DNA from 2 places in the Arthrobacter sp. NPDC055138 genome. Region 1 is predicted to be linked to the other one. Evidence: predicted binding sites of a transcription regulator. Region 1 holds the regulator's gene; the other holds the start of a gene.
The links. The regulator HspR, encoded in region 1, represses chaperone genes until heat shock. The targets are predictions, from matches to a motif close to AAGTTGAGTCNNNNNGACTCAACTT.
Positions count from the first base shown of each region.

Region 1 (11,185 bases):
CATCTCATACAGTGCGGCCACGGGATCCGTCAGGTGCTGCAGGACCTGGTGGGCGTGCACTACGTCGAACGTGTCGTCGTCGAACTCAAGGTCGTAGATGTTGCCGCTGACGAACGTGGCGTTCTCGATGCCGCGCAGCGCCGCGAGTTCGGCCGCCTGGGTCAGTACATCGTCGGACCGGTCCAGGCCGATAACCTGCCCGGGCGCCACCCGTTCTGCCAAATCAACGGTAATGCTGCCGGGGCCGCAGCCCACGTCCAGCAACATCATGCCGGGCTTGAGTTCGGGCAGAAGATAGGCTGCGCAGTCCTCTGCGGTGCGGATCGCATGGGCGTTGACCACGCTCTTGTGGTGGCCGTGGGAGTAGACCTCGTCCTTCATAGTGGGAGACTACTCTGCGCCCCTGCGGGCACGTAGCCGCCGTGCCGGAATGTTGCGCTATTGGTCGACGCCGGGGGGCCCGGTCGGCTCCCGGCCGCCGGCTGGGCCCGTGTTGTCGGCGGCTGGGGGACCGTCGCCGTCCGCGGTCCCGTCGCGGCCGGCGACCTCCACGCAGGCGGCCGATGTTGCAGTGATGATGTCGGCCAGGAAGCCCGCAAGCCGCTGGCGGTCCTCCGCCGGGTAGCCTTCCAGCACCTGGCCGATGTTTCGGGCCAGCGGGGCAAACATCGCGCCGCCGGTGGCGCGGGCCTTGTCCGTCAGCTCCAGATGCACCTTGCGGCGGTCAGTATCGCTGCGCGTCCGATTGACGTGCCCGGAGCGGTCCAGCCGGTCGACCAAGGCGGTGGTAGCGGGAGAACTGAGGTGGAGTTCGGTCCGCAGCAGGCCGGGAGTAACGGTCCGGCCGGCCGCGGCGGCCCGGACCATGGCCGCGAGGGCGTTGAGGTCGGTGCGGTGCAGGGCATCCCGTTCGCTGACCGCCTCAACGTAGCGCTCGCTTTCAACGACGAACTGCTGCAACAGCAGCATCAGCCGGTCCGCGCGTTGTTCCACGGGCACCCTCCCTTCGATCAATTCCATCAACAGGATAGTTCACTCAGGGTTTATCTCTAAGGTGGAACTACTCTATAGTGGAGTTTGTTTTCCGCCGCCTAGATTCCGAAGGATCGATCGCCATGGCCCGCTGGCTCAGAATGCTCCTCCCCGCCTTGGTGGTGGTCGCCTGGTTGGCTGCCGCCGGCCTCGGTGGGCCGACCTTCGGCAAGCTCTCCGACGTCTCCACCAACGACCAGGCCGGGTTCCTGCCGGCCAGCGCCGAGTCCACCAGCGCAGGCGAATGGCAGGAGCGCTTCCGCGACTCTGATGCGGTGCCGGCCATCGCCGTCGTCGAATTCGACGAGCCGATCCAGCCGCAGCAGCTGGCGGACTATGCCCCGCTGGCCGGGCAGTTGGCGGAGGCGGCCGGGCTGGAGCGCGGCGGTGCGAATCAGGTGGTGGGGCCGATCCCGTCCGAGGACTTCCAGGCGGTGCAGTTCATTGTCCCGGTGCAGGAGGACCTGGATGCCGGCGAAGTGGTCACCGACCTGCGCGCGGTGCTGGCGGCCGAGCTTCCGGAATCCGCCACCGGCTATGTGACCGGCCCGGCCGGATTTATCGCCGATCTGGTGGAGGCCTTCGGCGGCATCGACGGATTGCTGCTGGGCGTGGCGCTGGGTGCCGTGTTCGTGATCCTGTTGCTGGTCTACCGTGCCCTCCTGCTGCCGTTCCTGGTGCTGCTGACCTCCGTGTTCGCGCTCTGTGCGGCCATCCTGGTGGTGTACTGGTTTGCCCTGCAGGGTTGGATCCAGCTCAGCGGCCAGAGCCAAGGCATCCTGTCCATCCTGGTGATCGGCGCCGCCACCGACTACGCGTTGCTGCTGACGGCCCGATACCGCGAAGCGCTGGGGGAACAGGAGTCGAAGTGGGCAGCGATGAAGACCGCCTACCGGGGCGCGGTCGAACCGATTGCCGCTTCCGGAGCCACCGTGATCCTGGCGCTGCTGTGCCTGCTGTTCTCCGACCTGAACTCCAACCGAAGCCTGGGGCCGATCGCCGCCATCGGCATTGTGTTCGCGGTGCTGGCGGCGCTGACGTTCCTCCCTGCGGTCCTGCTGTTGACCGGCCGCAGCGCCTTTTGGCCCATCGTGCCCCGCCCGGGGCACCACGCCCACGTGGCCCGGTCCGAAAACGTGGTGGCCGGCACCGAGGGCATGCGCGGGTTGTGGCTCCGGGTGGCCAACCTGGTGGCCCGCAGGCCCCGGGCCACCTGGATGGTTTCGGTGCTGCTGTTGGTCGCCGGGGCGATGGGTGTGCTGCAACTGCAGGCCCACGGTGTCCCGCAGTCGGAGCTGGTCCTGGTGAAGACGGATTCAGCGGACGGGCAGGACGCCCTGGTCCGGCATTTCGACGCCGGCGCCGGCAGCCCGGCAGTCGTCGTCGCCGACAGCGGCAAGCGGGACCAGGTGCTGGAGGTGGTCCGCGGCGAGGACGGGGTCGCCTCCGCCGAGTTCTTCACCCGTGACGACCAGGTGGTGGAGCTTGACGGCCGGGTGATGATCAATGCGACGCTGGAGGATGTGCCGGACTCCGACGCGGCCGAGGCCACTGTTGCCGACCTGCGCACCGCGCTGGACGTGGCCGATCCGCAGGCCTTGGTCGGCGGCGTCACGGCGGTCGCGCTGGACACGAACGTCACGGCTCAGGCCGACCTGCTGAAGATCACCCCGATGGTGCTCGGCGTCATCCTGCTCATCCTGATCTTGCTGCTGCGCTCCATCTTGGCGCCGGTGCTGCTGATCCTGTCCGTGGCGCTGTCCTACCTGACTGCGCTGGGCGTCTCCGCGCTGGTCTTCAACCATGTCTTCGGGTTCCCAGGCGCGGATGCCACGGTGCCGCTGTACGGCTTCGTCTTCCTGGTGGCGCTGGGGATCGACTACAACATCTTCCTGATGACCCGCGTGCGGGAAGAATCGCTCCGGCTGGGCACCCGGCCAGGCATCCTGCGCGGCCTCGGCTCCACGGGTGGCGTGATTACCTCGGCCGGCGTGGTGCTGGCTGCTACCTTTGCCGCCCTCGGCGTCATCCCGATTCTGTTCCTGGGCCAGCTCGCGTTCATCGTGGCCTTCGGCGTCCTGCTGGACACGGTGCTGGTTCGCTCGCTGCTGATCCCGGCGCTGTCGTACGACATTGGGCCGAACATTTGGTGGCCGTCCAAGCTCGCCCGGAAAGAGTCGCGGGAGCGCGAACTGGTGGGAGCGGGCAGCGGACACACCGCGGACTGAGACCGGCGCGGCGGCGGGCCGCTGATCCACGGCGGGGGCGAGGGGAACCACCAGCGCCCCCGCCGTCGTCGTCCCACGTCGAATCCGCAAAGTTGAGCGAGATGCGCTCAACTTGGTTGACAAAGCCATGGGTGCGAGTAAACTTGAGTGCAGAAGGCTCAACAGCCGCCGTTCCCCGGCGGCAGCCGTCGGTTCAGCCCCGACGGCCGGGCCGCCACAGTGAACAAGGCCGCCGCAGCGGCCGCAAAGGAAGGACACGCGTATGTCTCGTGCAGTAGGTATCGACCTCGGAACCACCAACTCCGTTGTTTCTGTTCTGGAAGGTGGCGAACCCACCGTCATTGCCAACGCCGAGGGTGGCCGCACCACTCCGTCCGTTGTCGCTTTTTCCAAGTCCGGCGAGGTGCTGGTTGGCGAGATCGCCAAGCGCCAGGCCGTGAACAACATTGAGCGCACCATCTCCTCGGTCAAGCGCCACATGGGCACCGACTGGAAGGTGGAGATCGACGGCAAGAACTACACCGCTCAGGAAATCTCCGCCCGTGTGCTGCAGAAGCTCAAGCACGACGCCGAGTCCTACCTGGGTGAGAAGGTCACCGACGCGGTGATCACCGTGCCGGCGTACTTCAACGACGCCGAGCGCCAGTCCACCAAGGAAGCCGGCGAAATTGCCGGCCTGAACGTCCTGCGCATTGTCAACGAGCCGACCGCCGCCGCGCTGGCCTACGGTCTGGACAAGGGCAAGGAAGACGAACTCATCCTGGTCTTCGACCTCGGCGGCGGCACCTTCGATGTGTCCCTGCTGGAAGTCGGCAAGGACGAGGACGACTTCTCCACCATCCAGGTCCGCGCCACCTCGGGCGACAACCGCCTCGGCGGCGACGACTGGGACCAGCGCGTAGTGGACTTCCTGCTGCAGCAGGCCAAGGCCAAGGGTGCAGACCTGTCCAAGGACAAGATCGCCTTGCAGCGCCTGAAGGAGGCAGCCGAGCAGGCCAAGAAGGAACTCTCCTCGGCCTCCTCCACCAACATCTCGCTGCAGTACCTCTCGGTCACCCCGGAGGGCCCGGTGCACCTGGACGAGCACCTCAGCCGTGCGAAGTTCCAGGACCTGACCAAGGACCTGCTGGACCGGACCAAGAAGCCTTTCCACGACGTGATCAAGGAAGCCGGCATCAAGGTTTCCGACATCGACCACATCGTCCTGGTGGGCGGCTCCACCCGCATGCCGGCCGTGGTTGACCTGGTCAAGGAAATGGCCGGCGGCAAGGAGCCGAACAAGGGCGTGAACCCGGACGAGGTCGTGGCCGTGGGTGCAGCCCTCCAGGCCGGCGTCCTGAAGGGCGAGCGCAAGGACGTGCTGCTGATCGACGTCACCCCGCTGTCGCTGGGCATCGAGACCAAGGGCGGCATCATGACGCACCTGATCGAGCGCAACACGGCGATCCCGACCAAGCGGTCCGAGACCTTCACGACGGCGGACGACAACCAGCCGTCCGTGGCCATCCAGGTCTTCCAGGGCGAGCGCGAGTTCACCCGCGACAACAAGCCGCTGGGCACCTTCGAGCTGACCGGCATCGCCCCGGCTCCGCGCGGAGTGCCTCAGGTCGAGGTCACCTTCGACATCGACGCCAACGGCATTGTGCACGTCTCCGCCAAGGACAAGGGCACCGGGGCCGAGCAGTCGATGACCATCACCGGCGGCACCGCGCTGTCCAAGGACGACATCGACCGCATGGTCCGCGAAGCTGAAGAGCACGCCGCCGAAGACAAGAAGCGCCGCGAGGCCGCCGACGTCCGCAACTCGGCCGAGCAGTTGGCCTACTCCGTTGACAAGCTGCTCGCCGACAACGACGACAAGCTGCCGGAAGAGGTCAAGACCGAGGTCAAGGCCGACGTCGACGCCCTGAAGTCCGCCCTGGAAAAGCAGGACAACGACGACGAGGTCAAGGCCGCGTTCGAGAAGCTGCAGACATCCCAGACCAAGCTGGGCGAGGCCATCTACTCGCAGGCCCAGTCGGGCGCAGCCGGTGCCGACGGGGCTCCCGCCGGTGAGGGTGCCTCCGAGGCCGGCGCCGACGAGGACATCGTGGACGCCGAAGTGGTCGACGAAGAAGACGAGAAGAAGTAACCATGGCGGAAAACGGTAACGAAGAAGAACGCCAGTCTGAGCCGGTGAACTTCCGGGACAACCGCAAGGTCGATCCGGAGACCGGAAAGGTCCGCGGACCGGCTGCCGATGCCGGCAACGGCAATCCGGACCCGGCTGCCGGAGAGACTCCCGCAGCCGGTCAGGGTGCGGACGCGGATGCGCTGGCCCAGGCGGAGGAGATCCTCAACGGGGCCGAGGTCCCGGCGGGGGAATCCGTCGCCCAGGGCACCACGTCGCAGGAAGCCGAGGAGCTCAAGAACGACCTGCTCCGGCTGCAAGCCGAGTACGTGAACTACCGCAAGCGGGTGGAACGCGACCGTGCGGTGGCCGGCGAAATGGCTGTCATCGGGGTGCTGAACTCGCTGCTTCCGGTCCTGGATGACATCGATGCGGCACGCCAGCACGGCGACCTCGCCGACGGCCCGTTCGCGGCCATTGCCACCAAGCTGGACGGCGTGCTCAAGACCTACGGCCTGACCCGTATCGAGGAGACCGGTGTGGAGTTCGACCCGAACATCCACGAGGCCTTGATGCAGCAGCCCGACGCAGAGGTGGAAGTGGACTCGGTCAGCCAGATCCTGCGCCTGGGCTACAAGTCGGGCGACCGCGTGCTGCGCGCCGCCCAGGTAGTAGTGGCTGTACCGGCTGAATGACGCCCGCCAGGGTGCCATGACGCTACAGAACAGATGACGGGTTGGTTTCCGGTCCGCCGGAGGCCAACCCGTCATCGTCCGGGCCGGAAGGCCCATAGACTTTTGTGAAACTGAAAGGAGGCGCCTGCATGGCTAGCCAGGACTGGGTCGAGAAAGACTTCTACAAGATCCTCGGTGTCTCCAAAGATGCGTCCGACGCCGACATCAAGAAGGCGTACCGCAAACTCGCCCGGACGCACCATCCGGACACCAACTCGGGCGACGCCGCGTCGGAGAAGAAGTTCAAGGACGTCTCCGAGGCATACTCCGTGCTGTCCGACCCGGAGGAACGCGAACAATACGACGCGATCCGGGCGATGGGCAGCGGCGCCCGCTTCAGCGCCGGAGGCCCGGGCGGAGCCGGCGGGCCGGGCGCCGGCGGCTTCGAGGACATTTTCGGCAACCTGTTCGGCCAAGGCGCCCGCACCCGCACCAGCTCCCCGGGCAACGTTCCGCCGGAGTTCGCAGACCTGTTCGGCGGTTTCGGCGGCTACCAGCAGCAGGCGCCGCGCAAGGGTGCGGACCGCACCGCGAGCACCAGCATTTCCTTTGCCGGTTCCATCAACGGCACCACCATCGGATTGCGCGAGCCCAGCGGCGAAGCCATCGACGTGCGGATCCCCGCCGGCATTAAGGATGGGCAGAAGGTCCGCGTCCGCGGCAAGGGCCAGCCGGGTCCGGCCGGTGCAGGCGACCTGATGGTGACCGTCAACGTCAAGCCACACGCCTTTTTCCAGCGCGACGGCGACAACATCCGGATCCACGTCCCGGTGACCTTCCCGGAGGCCGCGCTGGGGGCTCAGATCGAAGTGCCCACGCTGGCCGGTGAATTCGTCAAGGTCAAGGTCCCGGCCGGAACGCCGTCCGGTCGGACGCTGCGCGTGAAGGGGCGCGGAGTGAAGACCGCAAAGAACACCGGCGACTTGCTGGTCACCATCGACGTGGTGGTTCCGCAGAATCTTGGCAAGGAGGCCGAAGACGCGGTCAACGCCTTCGCGGCGGCGACCGCCGGTTCCGATCCGCGCGGCAACCTTGCCGCGAAGGCACGGTTGTAGCGGGTCGGAGTTCTAGCAGACCGGAAGGGCCGGGCGGCTAACGCGCAGAGCGCAGGAGGGAGAGCACCGTGGGTATAGATATGAATGCGCCGATTTTCGTGATTTCGGTGGCCGCCGAACTGGCCGACATGCACCCGCAGACCCTGCGCCAGTACGACCGCCTCGGCCTTGTCTCCCCATCGCGCCAGCGGGGCAGGCAGCGCCGCTACTCACAGCAGGATGTGAACACGCTGCGCGAAGTTCAGCGGCTGTCCCAGGAAGGCGTCTCGCTGGAAGGGATCAAGCGGATCCTCCAGCTTCAGAACGAGGTCGCAGCCCTGCGGGCCCAGGTCCAGGACCTGTCCGAGGAGCTGATGGCCAGGCAGCGCCGCACCGACTCCAGCCGCGTGTTCGCCGCGGGGCTGGCCGGCGACGTGGTCAGTCTGGTCCGCGGCCAGCGGCCTCGTCCGCGCAGCCAGGCGATGGTGGTTTGGCGCCCGCAGCGCTGATCCGCTCGCGGGCGGCCGCCCGTCGCGCCAGTTCCATGGCTCCGGCAATCCGGGCGGCCAGCGCCCCGCCCACCCCCGGGACGGCCAGCAGATCCTCGACCGAGGCCTGCCGCAGCCCGGCTGGACCTCCCAGTTTCTTCAGGACCACGTGCGCCAGTTCGATGCTGCTGGCCGTCCGCGATCCGGAGCCGACCACCAGCGCCATGACTTCGGCGTCGCGCAGTCGGCGCATTCCGAATCGGGCAAGGCGCTCGCGCGGCCGGTCTTCTTCGGGCATCTCGGCAATGCTGGTATGGCTGTTCATGGCTTCACGGTAAGACCGCGGCCGCCCTGCCAACCGGCCCGCGCCTGGTGAATGTGCACATCCGTTTCCCGATCCGCGCCTGTGGAGGCAGACTGCCCCGGCTGGGCCTGCCCCGGCACGGAGCGGGGAGCGCAGGCGGACGGGCCGAGGGAAGGGAACCCACAGCTACCCTGCCCCAAACCGGGCAGCTGCGGGCGGATGGTGGCGCGGATTACTTGATCATGTCTCCGTTGGGGGCAACCACGTACCAGACCTCGTTGACGTCCTGTCCGGTGGTGTCGCCGGGGGCGTTGTCCTGGGCCCAGTAGTAGATGGGCATGCCGTTGAGGGTGACTTGGTGCTTCCCGTCGGGAGTGTCGATAAGCCCCACTTTGGCGGTAACCCCGTCGAGTTTCGGCGCTGTCTCGGCCAGCACCGGCGGCCACGCTGCCAAGCAATCGCCAGTGCAAGCGCTCTTGCCCGAGTCGGGAACGTCTTTGGTGAAGTAGTAGACGGTCATGCCGGCCCCGTCCACGACGATTTTGCCGAGGTTGGTGTCCGAGGTGGCCAGCGTGTCGGTAGTGCCGGCCATTTCGCCGCCGGACTGCCCGCCCTCCGACATCTGGGGTGCCGACGATTCTGTGGCCATTCCGGATTCGCTCGCCGGCGGCGCTTGTGTCGTGGCGGGCGCCTGCGTGCCGGAGCCGCCGCCGCAACCGGCCAGGACCAGCATGCCAGCGACCAGCAGGGCGGCCCGGGCTGTCTGTGTGATTTTCATGTGGGTTCCTTTGCCGTCTCCCGGGTGCTGCCCGGGGTGCGGTGCCGCGGGGCGCGACCCGCTATTGGAAAAGACGGCGCAGGCGCCCACAATGGTTCAACGCCGCGCAAATGAGATTTTTGGCGCGGGAGATTGTGGGCGCGGCTGAACCGGAAGGCCGCCGCCGTCGTCGTACTGGGTAGAAGGGCCCGGACGGCACCGGCGACGCCGGTGACCGACAGGGCGGGTTCCCGGCAGGGGAGGAGGCGGCCGTGTCACTCGATGACGAGGCTGTGGCCCGCCTCTACCGCGAGCATGCTCCGGCACTGCGGCGGTTCGTGCGCGCCGCCACCTCCAACGCGGACCAAGTGGAGGACGTTGTCCAGGAAACGATCCTGCGGGTGTGGAAGCGCGGCCCGGAAACGGAGAACATGCGCGGCTACCTCTACCAGACTGCCCGGCGCGTCATCATCGACGGATACCGGCGCCGCAGCCGGCGGCCGGAGGAGACCGGTTGGGGCGAGGACGAGCCCGCCGTTGAAGAAGACCAGTTTGATCGGCTCTTGCTGCGCGTAGTCATGGAGGAAGCCCTGGCACGAATAAGTACGGACCACCGCAACATCATTTTGGCCCTGCACTACCAGCGGCTCACCGCTGCCGAGGCCGCTCAGTCGCTGGGCATTCCGCTGGGCACCGTGAAGTCGCGGGCGTTTTACGCGGCGAAGGCCCTGCGGTCGGTACTGGATGAGATGGGGGTGGGTCAGCCGTGAACACCAGCGAGGAACAGCACCAACTGCTCGGTCTCTATATCCTGGGCGGGCTGGACCGTCATGAGCGGGCGGCGTTCGAAGAGCATCTGGCGGACTGCCTGGAGTGCCGGCGTGACGCCGCCGAACTGGACTCGCTGCCGGATCTGCTGGATGCGCTGCCGCGCGACGCGGCGCTGGAACTGGAGTCCCCGCCGCCGCACGAACTCGAGGAACGCACCCGCGAACTCGTCGATGAACTGGCCCTGCGGCGCCGGAAGGAACGACGCCGGTGGACCGGGCTGGTGGCTGCAGTGGCGGGGGTGTGCCTGGTGGCCGGGGCATCGGTCGGGCCGCTGCTGGCCCAGCAGCAGCAGGCGCCGTCGGATACTTACACCATGACTGCCGACGGCGGCCTGCAGGTTGAGCTGGCCCTGGTGCCCAAGACCTGGGGAACGGAGATGGACGTGGCCGGGGAGAAGCTGCCCCAGGACGGCATCCTGACCCTGTGGGTAACCGGCAAATCCGGGTACACCTACCAAGTGGCTTCCTGGCAGGCCACACCGGCCGGCCGGGCCACCCTCACCGCATCCTGCGCCATGGACACCGAAGAGATCGCCATGGTGGAACTGCGCAACGACGCGGATGCCACGCTGGCGGCAGTGACCACCAACTGAGTCCGTTCTTTGCCGGAACGGACTCAGTTCCTGCGGTAGGCCAGGTCGAAGATCATCCGTCCCGCGTCGTGCGCCTTCTGCTCGAAGCTGGTCATGGTCCGGCCGTCGAAGCGGGGTGCCCAGCCGCCCAGCTCGTCCATTCCTTCACCGGTGCTGGCGTTGCCGGTGCTGACCGGGACCTTGCCCTCGCGGACCGGCGCGCCGCCGACGACCCCTTCGACACCGCTCTCCCAGACCTGGGTCAACGGGCTGTCGGCGCCGGTGCGCTCGCCGGCGTGCAGATTGCTGAAGTCCGGCGAGGCATCCACGACCCGGCGCATCTGCATGGCGTAGTCGGACCAGTCAGTGGCCAGCCGCCAGACCCCGCCGGGCTGCAGCACGCGCGCCGCGAGCTCCACGAAGCTTTCCTGCACCAGCCGGCGCTTGTGGTGGCGGGTCTTGTGCCACGGGTCGGGGAAAAAGACCCAGAGTTCAGACAGCGAAGACTCCGGCAGCATGGTGGCCAGGGCATCCGGTGCGTTGACCTGGGCGACGCGGACGTTGGCCAGGTCCCGCTGGCCGATCCGCAGCAGGGTCTGCGCCAGTCCGGGACGGTAGACCTCCAGGGCCAGGAAGTCCCGTTCCGGAGACTGCTCGGCGGCGTGGCAAACGGCCTCGCCCAGGCCGGAACCGATCTCCACCACCAGCGGGGCGGTGCGCCCGAAGGCAGCCGCCGCATCGAAGACGTAGTCCGGGTCCACGGTGGTGTCGCCGCCGTCCCGGGGGAGGTCGACGGCGAACCTCGGGGCGTAGTCGTCCCAGGCCTGCTGGCGGCGGCCCTGCAGCCGCGAGCCGCGGCGCACAAAGCTGACCGGCTGGGCCAGGTGGACGGGCGGCGCGAGGCGCGCACCGTCGTCGTACGCGGAAGAATCAGGGGTGGGGGAGTTGCTGGTCATCCCTACCAGCGTATCGCCAGTGCGGGTGCGGCCCGGCCGTGCTGTTAGACTGGGGGTACTCGAAAACGCAATTGACGCGTTTTCCTGCGTCGATGAACGCTTTCATTTGCACCGCCGCTTTTCCGTCTGATGACGTGACC
Region 1 is NZ_JBSGTH010000001.1:867,676-878,860, forward strand. It holds gene ACWF5H_RS04180 (class I SAM-dependent methyltransferase) at 1-381, opposite strand, end outside; gene ACWF5H_RS04185 (MarR family winged helix-turn-helix transcriptional regulator) at 439-1,020, opposite strand; gene ACWF5H_RS04190 (MMPL family transporter) at 1,116-3,260, shown strand; gene dnaK (molecular chaperone DnaK) at 3,523-5,391, shown strand; gene ACWF5H_RS04200 (nucleotide exchange factor GrpE) at 5,394-6,065, shown strand; gene ACWF5H_RS04205 (DnaJ C-terminal domain-containing protein) at 6,194-7,159, shown strand; gene ACWF5H_RS04210 (heat shock protein transcriptional repressor HspR) at 7,240-7,647, shown strand; gene ACWF5H_RS04215 (UPF0758 domain-containing protein) at 7,577-7,951, opposite strand; gene ACWF5H_RS04220 (hypothetical protein) at 8,163-8,708, opposite strand; gene ACWF5H_RS04225 (sigma-70 family RNA polymerase sigma factor) at 8,960-9,457, shown strand; gene ACWF5H_RS04230 (anti-sigma factor family protein) at 9,454-10,110, shown strand; gene trmB (tRNA (guanosine(46)-N7)-methyltransferase TrmB) at 10,134-11,045, opposite strand.

Region 2 (11,185 bases), on a different contig from region 1:
GGGACCTGGGGGTGGTCTGCGACCCGGCGCGTGTCCGGCAGGTGCTGGACAACCTGGTCTCCAACGCCATCAAGTACTCCCCGCAGGGCGGGGACGTCATGGTCAGCTGCACCGGAGGCGGCGGAGTCGTGGAATGCCGGGTAGCGGATCAGGGAATGGGGATGGGTCCCGATGAGATCAGGAACGTGTTCACGCGGTTTTTCCGTAGTCCCGCGGCCCGCCGTAGTTCCATCCCGGGGCTGGGCCTGGGACTTGCCCTGTCCAAGGACATTGTGGAGCGGCACGGCGGCAGCATGAGCTGCGAGAGCGAGCCCGGCGCCGGCAGCGTCTTCACCTTCAGCCTGCCGATAGCGGGGCCGCCCCGGGAAAATGGGGCTGACGGCGCCAGCAACCGGGTCGTCCCTGTCGGCGCACAGCCGAAGCCGTGAAAGCGCGGGACTAACAGCCGCGCTGTTTCCCTCGGCGGGCTCGTTCAGACTTCCCGCACTACCCGGGCCGGGCTGCCCACGGCGACCACATTGGCCGGAATGTTGTTGGTGACCACCGAACCGGCGCCGATCACGCTGTTGTCGCCGATGGTCACGCCGGGGCAGACAATCACGCCGCCGCCCAGCCACACGTTGTCGCCGAGGATGATCGGCTGGGCCGCCTCCAACTTGTCCCTGCGCGGCTGGGATTCGATCGGGTGCGTGGGGGTCAGAAGTTGGACGCCGGGTCCGATCTGGCAGTCGGCGCCGATGGTGATGGTCGCGACGTCCAGGGCGGTGAGGTTGTAGTTGATGAAAGTGCGGGGACCAATAAAGATGTGTTCTCCGTAGTCGACGAATAAAGGCGGCTTTACGTAGGCATCGTCGCCGAGTCCGCCCAACAGCTCGGCCAGGATCGACCGCGCATCGTCCGCGTCGGCCACCACCGCGCGGTGGTAAGCGTCGGCCAGCCGGAGGGCACGTTTCGCCCGGCGCTCGCTCTCCGGGTCATCGGCAATGTACAGGTCGCCGGCCAGCATCCGTTCGCGGTTGGTGCGGGCGTCCCCGGCGAAGTAGTCAGTTTCCATAGCTTTGACCGTATCGCCGCAGACGCGGCTCGAAAAGGCGGGAACCACGACGGCGGAGCCCACCTGCGCAGGTGCGCTCCGCCGTCGTACGGGGTTGGCCGGGCAAAGCTCCGGTTCAGTCCTTGGGTGTCTCCTTGCCGGGATCGAAGAAGGGCTTCTGCACCACCGTGCCGTTGCGGATTCCCTCCGGCGTGTGGATGGACAGCGAGGTGCCCTCCTCGCTGAGGTCGAACGGCACCATGGCCAGGCCGATGTTGCGTTCCAGCCGAGGGGAGTTGCAGGCGCTGGTGACTTCGCCGATGCGTCCGCCGCCGCCGACCGAGACCGGGAAGGGTTCGATCATGGAGCCGTCGTTGTAGCTGCCCAGCGGTTCGCCGTCGATGTCCACGCCCACCAGCAGCCGGTCGATGCCCTTCTCACGGATGCGGCCCAGGGCTTCCTTGCCGACGAAGTCCGCCTCCTGGTCCAGATCCACCATCCAGTTGTAGTCGTAGCCGACCTCCAGCGGGTTGGTTTTCAGCGTGATGTCGCAGCCGTAGGCGAGCATGCCGGCCTCGATCCGGCGGATGTGGCAGGGGCCGATGACGCGCAGGTCGTGCGGCTGGCCTGCCTCCCAGACGGTGTCCCAGAGGCGGCCGGCGTTCTGGGTGGCGTTGTAGAGGTAGATCTCGTAGCCGATTTCGCCGGTGTAGCCGGTCCGGCTGACCACCACGTCCACGCCGTTCAGCTTGTGGTGCTGCATGTAGTAGTACGGCATGTCCAGGATCTGCGGGCCGAACAGGTCGGACATCAGCCCCTTGGCCTTGGGGCCCTGGACCTGGACCGGGGCCACGTCCACTTCTTCCACCGTGACGTCCCAGCCGCCGGCGTGCGCCAGGCCCATGGCCCACAGGTGGACGTCGCTGTCCGCCAGCGACAGCCAGAACTTGTTCTCCTCCACGCGCAGGATAATCGGGTCATTGATGATCCCGCCGTCGGCCGCGGTGATGAAGGCGTATTTGCACTGGCCCACCGCGCACTTGGTCAGGTCGCGAGGGGTCAGCATGTTGGTGAAATCGAAGGCCTGCGGACCGCTGATCTGCAGTTGCCGCTCCACGCCCACGTCCCAAAGGGTGACGTCGTTCAGCAACGACCAGTACTCGCTGACCGGATCGCCGTAATGGCGCGGATGGTAGGTGTGGTTGTAGACGCTGTAGGCCGCGACGCCATGCTCCCGCGACTTCCAGAAGTACGGGGACTTGCGCAGCCGGGTATAGAGCGTGACCGCCGGGTGGGGATTGACGCGTGAATCTGTGCCGTTGAACGGGGCGGAGCCCGAATCGAGAATCTCCGACATGGATGCTTCCTCCTTCGAGGTTTTGGCGCCAGCCGGACCTGAAGTAGTTGCGCATGATGCGCAGCTCTGCGCCATGTGAGACATCGTGACAGTTGGGTCACGGACCAGTCAAGGGTTCCGGGCGGGCGCTTGGTGCAGCTGGTTAGCGCCCGGAAAAAGTACGACGGCGGGCCCGCGCCCTGCCCTTTCCCTCACCTCGGGTGCGCCCCCGTCAGGACGTTGCCGGCCGGGAAGTTTCACTCTTCTCTTCCCGGGCCGGCAACGTGCGGTCCTAATCAGGCTCAGGCAGGAGTCAGCTGGGACGCCGGGGCAAGATCGCGGCTGTTGTGGTCGTACGCGATGGTGACCGCTCCGCCGTCGTGCTGGAACTCGTGGTTGGCTCCATCGAGGAGACCATAGGCCCCGTAGTTTTCCTCCCACGAACCGTTGAGCGCGAACTTGAAGGCGTAGCGTCCGGCCGGCAGTTCGCCGTCCAGCCGCCACAATTCGTCGGCTGGGTCGAAGCGCATCTGCACCGCGTCGGCGGCGGGATCCCAGTCCCGGTCGGCGCCGAGCAGGACGCCGAAGTCGCCTACCACCGCCACGGAGGCTGGCTGGTCGGTGGGCCGACCCGACTCCGCTGCCTGGTTCGGCGCTTCCGGCGGGGCGGCACGCTTTGCGTCCACCGCCGGAGCCGGCGCGTCCTCCACCCGTGCCGGCGCGTCGGGCAGCGGGGTTCCCGCATCGAGCGCTTCTGCCAGCTCGGACGGGCTGGCGAAAGCAGCGATGGCCCGCAGCCCGTCTTCGGTGACGGCCCATCCGCCGCGGCCCTTGGACATCCAGCCCGCCTTGACCAGGCGGGCGGTCGCCGTCGTCAGGTTCTTGAAGCCGCGCGGCACTCCGCCGCTGAGCAGTTCCTGTTCGTGCGCGGTCGGCGGTACGCGTCGCAACGCTTCGCTGATCACCTCGCGGGCATCGGGGCGGGTGCCGTTGGCGGCCGCATCGGCCAGGATCTCGAGGACGGGTCTGAGTCGCAGATGGGCATTGTTGGGCATAGCCGTGGCTCCTTCGCGGTGCAGCCTAAACGGGTGACGCTCCCAGTCTGGGACCCCAGCCGTGGTGTGCGCCACTGTTTGGCGTTGTGTGTCGGAGCACATCGATGCCATTTCGCAGATCCGTCCGGCGAGGGAAGCCTGGCATTGGCTAAATGATGATGACGGCCTTGCCTCGAATTTCTCCGGCGTCCAAGCGGGTGATCGCTTCCGGCATCTGCTCCAGCGGGTAGGTCTGGTCGATGCTCGGCATCACTTCGCCGGAGGCGATCATTTCAGCCAGCCGCTCGAATTCCGTGGCGTTCTCGCGTGCCATGAACATGACAAAGCGCTGCCGACTGAAGAGGGACAGGAGCATGCCGCCGATCGGTCTGAACAAGCCACCTGTCCAGCGGTCGCCATCTTCGCCGCCGACAATGACTGCCGTACCGCCAGGGGCCAGTGCCCGGCGCAGGCGCTTCAATGACGGGTTGCCGGCCACGTCGACGATCAAGTCGTAGCGGCGGCCCCCGGCGGCGAAGTCCTCGCGGGTGTAGTCGATGACGGTTTCGGCACCGAGTTCTCGCACCAGATCCGCCTTGGCGGCACTGCACACGCCGGTGACGGTCGCGCCCATGGCGGTGGCGATCTGCACGGCGTAGGTCCCCACACCTCCGGAGGCGCCGGTGATCAGCACCTGCTGTCCTGCTTGAAGTTTGCCTGCGTCGCGCAGGGCCTGCAGGGCGGTCGTCCCGGACACCGGCACCGCGGCCGCCTGCTCGAAGGTCAGAGCGGCCGGCTTCAGTGCCAGCATTTTCTCCGCGGCCACCGCGTATTCCGCGAAGGAGCCCTTGCCGTAGCCGAAGACCTCGTCTCCGACCGCAAACCGCGTGACGGCAGCGCCCACCGCGGCCACCGTTCCCGCAACATCGAGCCCCAGAATCGGATTCTTCGGAGTGCGCAAGCCCGACACGACGCGGACCGGGTAGGGCAGGCCGGTGGCCATGTGCCACGTTCCGCGATCCAGCCCGGCCGCGCGGACTCGGATGAGCACCTGGTTGTCGGCGATGTCCGGCACTGCGACGGTGTCCAGCTGCAGCGCTTCGGCCAATCCGTACTTGAGCTGGACCATGGCGCGCATGGTTCGGTCCGGTGCGGGGGCCTTGCTCTTCGACTGGGGTGTCTGGGCTGCCGGCGCGGAGGACTTTTGCGGTTCCATGGAGGTTTCCTTCCCGAGGATTTGACGGTGGAGCTGCTGATGTGTCGTACTTTGTACGAAGTTATCGTACAAAGTACGAGAATGCTATAGTCACGGGAACAATGACTGAAAAATCTGCTGCTCCAGAACGTCTTCCGCTCAGCCGCGAACGCGTAGTGCAGGCCGCTATGGCTATCGCCGATGACGGCGGGCTTGCCGGGCTGACCATCCGCTCGCTGGCCAAGTCCCTGGAAACCAAGCCGATGTCCCTGTACCACTACGTCCGCAACAAGGACGAGATCCTGGATGGCATTGTGGATGCCATTTTCAACGAGATCGAGATGCCGGCCCCGGGCGGCGAGTGGAAGGCCGAGCTGAAACGGCGGGCAACCTCCGCCCGCAACGTGCTGCGCCGCCATCCTTGGGCGATTGCCCTGATGGAATCCCGGACGACGCCAGGGGCGGCGAACCTCCGCCACCATGACGCGGTCCTCGGCACCCTCCGCGCGGCCGGCTTTTCCCTGTCCCTGGCGGCGCACACCTACGCTCTGCTGGATGCGTACGTTTATGGCTCAGCCCTGCAGGAGGCATCGCTGCCGTTCGACGGGTCGGAAAGCCTGGCGGAAGTGGCCCGGCCAATGGTGGAAATGTTCAGTACGGGGGACTACCCGCATCTCCAGGAGTTCGCGATGCAGCACGTGCTGCAGCCGGGCTACGATTTCGGCGAAGAGTTCGACTTCGGCCTGGACCTGATCCTCGATGGCCTCGCCGCCCATCTGCCGCATCCCGTCGGTGGCGTCGAGGCCAGGGAGGCCTAGCGCGCTCGCCCCGGACGCGTCGTCCAGGGATGTTGCAGGAGACCTCGAAGATTGCACGCAACGGCGAGGGCGGGACACCACATCGACGAACTGGTCGAATCATGTGCCCCGCCCTCTGCCTAGGCGGAACGGGTACCGGGTCGGCTAAGCGGCCGCGGCCAGGCCGTCGGCCGCGACCCGGAGGCCATCCTCCCCTGCAGTCACGCGGATCCGGCCGCCGTCGGCCACCGACTCGGCCACCAGCAGGTCCGCAATCCGGTCGTCCAGTTCGCGCTGGATCACGCGGCGCAGCGGACGGGCGCCATATTCCGGTTCGTAGCCGGCCTCGGCGATCCACTCCACCGCGTCCTCGTCCACGGCCAGCGAGATGCCCTGGGCGGCTAGCCGGGCCTCGGACCGATGCAATTGCAGTCGCACGATGGAGCGTAACTGCTCCTTCTCCAGCTTGCGGAACAGCACAATCTCGTCGATCCGGTTCAAGAACTCCGGCCGCATGGCCTCGCGCAGCCGGCCCATCACTCGGGCACGCAGGTCCTGCTCGGACGCGAAGCCGTCCACGCCGTTATTGGAAGTGAAGCCCAACGCTCCGCCCTTGCTGGCCAGGAATTCCGACCCGAGGTTGGACGTCATGATCACCACGGTGTTCCGGAAATCCACGGTGCGGCCCTGACCATCGGTGAGGCGTCCGTCGTCGAGCACCTGCAGCAGCAGGTTGAAAACGTCCGGGTGCGCCTTTTCCACCTCATCCAGCAGCACCACCGAGTACGGGTGCCGGCGGACCCGCTCGGTCAGCTGGCCGGCCTCGCCGTAACCGACGTAGCCCGGAGGTGCGCCGACCAGCCGCGAGACGGTGTGGCGCTCGCCGTATTCGCTCATGTCGAAGCGCACCATAGCGTTCTCGTCACCGAACAGCGACTCCGCTAGCGCCTTGGCCAGCTCGGTTTTTCCCACCCCGGTGGGGCCAAGGAAGAGGAAGCTGCCGACGGGCCGGCCCTCGTCGCCCATGCCGGTGCGGTTGCGCCGCACGGACTTGGCGATCGCGGTCACCGCATCGTCCTGCCCGATCACCCGGGCATGCAGGTCCTCCTCCAGACGGGCCAGCCGCTGCCGGTCGCCCTGGGTCAGGCGGGCGGCCGGAATGCCGGTGGCACGGGCAATGATTTCGGCAATCTCCGCCTCGCCCACCACGTCGGAGGGCACGACGCCGGGGCGCGCCCCGCCGTCGTTGTCTTCCGTCGCGTCGGTGGCTGGCTCGGCAGCGGAATCGATCGTGGCCTTCAGCTGCTCGATGTCATCGCGCAGCGTGGACGCATCCTCGTAGCGTTCCTCGGCGACGGCGGCGTTCTTGGCCGACTCCAGCTCCGCAAGCTGTCCGCGCAGCGCCGCCACATCCACGCGGGGGCCGCGGCGCAGGCTCAGCCGGGCGCCGGCCTGGTCGATCAGGTCGATCGCCTTGTCCGGCAGGAAACGGTCGGTGATGTACCGCGAGGACATCTCGACGGCGGCCCGGATGGCTCCGTCGGTGTAGATCACCTGGTGGTGCTCCTCGTAGCGGTCCTTCAGCCCGGCCAGGATCTTCACGGCATCCTCGATCGAGGGTTCGCCCACCGTCACCGGCTGGAACCGGCGCTCCAAGGCCGGATCCTTTTCCACCGTGCGGTATTCGCCCAGTGTGGTGGCGCCGACCAGGTGCAGCTCGCCGCGGGCCAGCCGGGGCTTGAGGATGTTGCCGGCATCCATTCCGCCCTCGCCGCCACCGCCGGCGCCGACCACGGTGTGCAGTTCGTCGATGAAGACGATCAGCTCGCCGCTGGCTGCGCTGATCTCGTCCATGGTCTTGGTCAGGCGTTCCTCGAAGTCGCCGCGGTATTTGGTGCCGGCCAGCATGCCGGGCAGGTCCAGCGACACCACGCGCTTGCCGCGCAGTTGCTCCGGGACGTCGCCGTCCACGATCGCCTGGGCCAGTCCTTCCACGATGGCGGTCTTGCCGACCCCGGCCTCGCCGATCAGCACCGGGTTGTTCTTGGTGCGGCGGGCCAGGATCTCGATGGTCTGCGCGATCTCGTCGGCGCGGCCGATCACCGGGTCCAGGTGGTTCTCGCGGGCCCGGGCGGTCAGGTCAAGGCCGAACTGGTCCAGCATGGGCGTGGCGGAGTTGGGGCTTGGCGCCTGCCCGGTGGCGGCGCCGCCCGGGTGGCTTTGGGCCGCCTGGGTCTGCGCCTGGGCCGCTTCCGCGGCATTGGCCTGCTGCAGCGCCTGCGGGGTGACCCCGGCGTCGGCCAAGATCTGGCCGGCAGCGGTTTCCTGGTTGAGGACGAACGCGGCGAAGAGGTGCTCCGGGTCAATGTAGGTGGAGCCAAAGGCGCGGGCCACCTGGTGCGCATCCAGCAGGGCGCGCTGGGCCGAGGGCGTCAGGGACGCCGCCTCGCTGATGGGATCGGCCTTTTCCGGCAGGCGCTGCTCGGCGGCGCTGACAATGTCCTGCGGACCGGTGCCGGTGAGCTTGATCTGGCCGGCAGCCGGTTCCTGTTCGGCCATGACGCGCAGAATATGCAGCGCATCCACTTCCGTGTGGCCGAGTCCAGCGGCAAATGCGGCCGCCTGCGCCAGCACCTCGTGAGTACGGCGGCTGAGCAGCCGGGTGAGATCGACCGTGCGGCGGGACTGCGCCGCGCGCTGGCCCTGCAGGTAGCGGACCAGGAAATCGTCGAATGATCCGTTGCCGGATGCGGGTCCGAAGAACAGTGGCATTGATGATCCTCCTGTGGAGTTGAGTGCCTTCGACTCATGTTAACGCTTCGTACTCAAGAATATTCCAAACGATTCGTAAACTTGAGTCAAGGTGACTCACTCTCGACGATCATCGAAACGGCAGCCTGACCACGTTGCCCGGTGCTAACCTTGTCTTCGAAGGTTTGTTCGAAGATGGGGGCTTGTCATGTTCGGTCTGGAGCGGCCCTCCGGCGCGTCGGCCGGCCCTGAGCTGGGGGACGGGACACCCGAGGACGCGCGTGGTTTTCCCTCCCCGGCACGGGATTATTTCCACGGCGGCATCGACCTGAACCGGCATCTGATCCGGGACCGGACTAGTACCTTCGTGATGCGGGTGGCCGGTAACTCGATGGCAGCGGCCGGGATCTGTGACGGCGATGAGCTGATCGTGGACCGATCGCTGGAGCCACGCGACGGATCGGTGGTCATCGCGGTGCTGGACGGGGAGCTGGTGGTGCGGCGCCTGCACTTGGGCGCCGACGGTGTGCGCCTTCAGACCGACGACGGCGGTGTCCCCACCGAGGTGGGCGAACTTGGCGACTTGAGCATTTGGGGCGTGGCCACGCGCTGCCTGCACCATGTCTAGCCACGGACCCGCCGAATCACAGCAGCTCCGTGAACGGATCGCGCTGGTGGACGTCAACAACTTCTACGTCTCCTGCGAGCGGGTGTTCGACCCGTCGCTCGAGGGACGCCCCGTCGTCGTGCTGTCCAACAACGACGGCTGCGTGGTGGCGCGCTCCGAGGAAGCCAAACAGCTGGGGCTGAAGACCGGCACTCCGTGGTTCCAGGTGGCGCCCCGCGCCAAGGCCTGGGGGTTGGTGGCGAAATCCAGCAATTACGAGCTCTACGGAGACCTCAGCGCCCGGGTGATGGAAGTGCTGGGCCGGTTCGGGGCTTGGCAGGAGGTCTACTCGATCGATGAGTCGTTCCTGGGCTTGCCCGGGGATGAGGCGCAGTTGCGGGAGACAGCGGCCCGGATCCGTGCCGCCGTGGTCAGGCAGGTGGGGGTTCCGGTCTCCGTCGGCGTGGCCGGGACCAAGACGCTGGCCAAGTTCGCCAACCACATTGCCAAACGGAATCCACAGATGGCGGGTGTCTGCTCGCTCGGGTCGATGCCGGGACCGGACATCGAATGGATCCAGTCGCGCGTTCCCGTGACCGGGCTCTGGGGTGTGGGCGGGCGGACCGGGAAACGGCTGAATGCCATCGGGATCGAGTCGATCGCCGATTTGAAGGCCGCGGATCCACAACTGATCCGCAAGAAGTTCTCCGTGGTGCTGCAGCGGACGGTGCTGGAACTGAATGGCACGGCCTGCATTCCGCATACCGAGGAACGGGCCGACAAGCAGCAGATCATGTTCTCGCGCAGCTTCTCCACGCCGGTGACCACGCTGGAGGAGATGGACCAGGTGATGGCTGTCTACGCCCAGCGCGGTGCGGCCCGGATGGCTGCCGAGGGGCTGCGCGCCTCGGTGCTGACGGTGACGGCCGGTACCAGCAGGTTCGCCGGGGGAGAGGCATCGTTTCCCGCAGCCAGCGTCCACCTCCCGGCACCCACGCAGGATCCGATTCAGCTGACCAAGGCCGCGGTGGCCGCGATGCGCGGCTGCCTCATTCCCGGCGCGCACTATGTCCGGGCAGGCGTACTGCTGTCCGGGCTGGAACCGGCGGCCGGACAGGATGCCTTCGACCCGTTCGTCAGCGACCTGGACCAGCGGAACATCGGCGACTTGCTCGGTGCCGTCCGGTCCAAGTTCGGCGAAGCCGCCATCGGGCTTGGCCAAGGCGGGCTGGCGGCGCCGGCGGCGTGGTCCATGAAACGCGAATTCTCCTCGCCGCGCTACACCACCGAGTGGTCAGAGCTTCCGGTGGTTAAGGCCTAGGCATCAGCTGCCGGAGGCGGAGTCTAGCCGCAGCGGCGGTACTCGGGTGTGGCAGATGCTTTCGAACGCGGTGGAGTCGGTTAGTTGGACGGGCAAGACCACCGCGGCGGCATGCCGGGGGCGCTCTGGCCGAGCCAACAGCGTCAAAGAAGCGCAGGACGGCGCCCCGGCAAAGGCGGCCTCGCGGGCCAGCGCCCACCAGCCGTCGGCGGGATGGGCAATGCCCAGCAACTGCCGCATCTCCGGCACCCGCAGCCACGCCAAGGGTGTTGTCCCTTCGGCGGGTCCGCCGCCAATGGCGTCCAGGCGTTGCCCGTCGGCTCCGGTGGCCAGCATCCCCACGAGTAGGGGTTCGCTGGCGGCGACCCGGGTCAGCAAGCCGATCCAGATGGCTTCTCCGTCCGGGGAAGGCACCGTCAGGCCCTCGGAACCGGCGCAGAACGGCAAGGCCCCCAGGCTGGTGGGGGCGGCGTAAACCACACCGTGGTCGGGATAACGGTAGCGCTGAAACGAGACCGACAAGTGCGGTGTCAGCTTGTACTCAAACACTGCGCTTGATCCACATCGCTGCCGCCCGCTGCGCCGATCTGGCCACGGACGCCGTCATGAAGGATGGGAAGGTTCTTGGCCACGGCTCACGCTTCTATCCGCAGTTCCGAGCACCTCGTGACACGAGGGGCGCCTCCGCAAACGGGGCGTGGCATCGGTTTAGTCCCGCCGGCGTTACTGGGGCGTTACGGCCGTCCAGCAAAAAGGTCAGGAGGGCAGTGCATGCCTGCCGCAGGGAATCTCCTTCAGGGCGGGGCATAGAGTGAGGGCAGGGCTTGTGGTCCCTGCCCTCACTCTATGCTGCTCTCACCGGCGCGATTTTAGTCGCTGGGGCTGGTGTCCGTGGTCAGGCCGCGGTCGTCCGGCGTTTTCCGGTCTTTCTCTTCAGCCGGCCCGGGCGGTGCGCTCATGTCCTTTTTGTTCCCAGCCTTCGCCGCGGAGTCGGTTTGCGTCTCGTCTTCGGGGATGCCTACATCCTCCGAAGGGTCCTCTTGGCCGCGTGGCTTTTCGTCCTGGTTGCTTTCGGTCATGCCCGTCCTTCCGTCAGTTGCTCGTTGGATCC
Region 2 is NZ_JBSGTH010000004.1:347,941-359,125, forward strand. It holds gene ACWF5H_RS12225 (sensor histidine kinase) at 1-428, shown strand, start outside; gene ACWF5H_RS12230 (sugar O-acetyltransferase) at 473-1,054, opposite strand; gene ACWF5H_RS12235 (glycine cleavage T C-terminal barrel domain-containing protein) at 1,170-2,390, opposite strand; gene ACWF5H_RS12240 (pullulanase X25 domain-containing protein) at 2,672-3,424, opposite strand; gene ACWF5H_RS12245 (NAD(P)-dependent alcohol dehydrogenase) at 3,573-4,619, opposite strand; gene ACWF5H_RS12250 (TetR/AcrR family transcriptional regulator) at 4,721-5,416, shown strand; gene ACWF5H_RS12255 (ATP-dependent Clp protease ATP-binding subunit) at 5,561-8,167, opposite strand; gene ACWF5H_RS12260 (LexA family protein) at 8,364-8,774, shown strand; gene ACWF5H_RS12265 (Y-family DNA polymerase) at 8,767-10,074, shown strand; gene ACWF5H_RS12270 (hypothetical protein) at 10,078-10,623, opposite strand; gene ACWF5H_RS12275 (hypothetical protein) at 10,944-11,153, opposite strand.
Region 2: ACWF5H_RS12255 (ATP-dependent Clp protease ATP-binding subunit) is a predicted target of HspR. The motif match lies at 8,184-8,208, and genes of this name have one in related genera.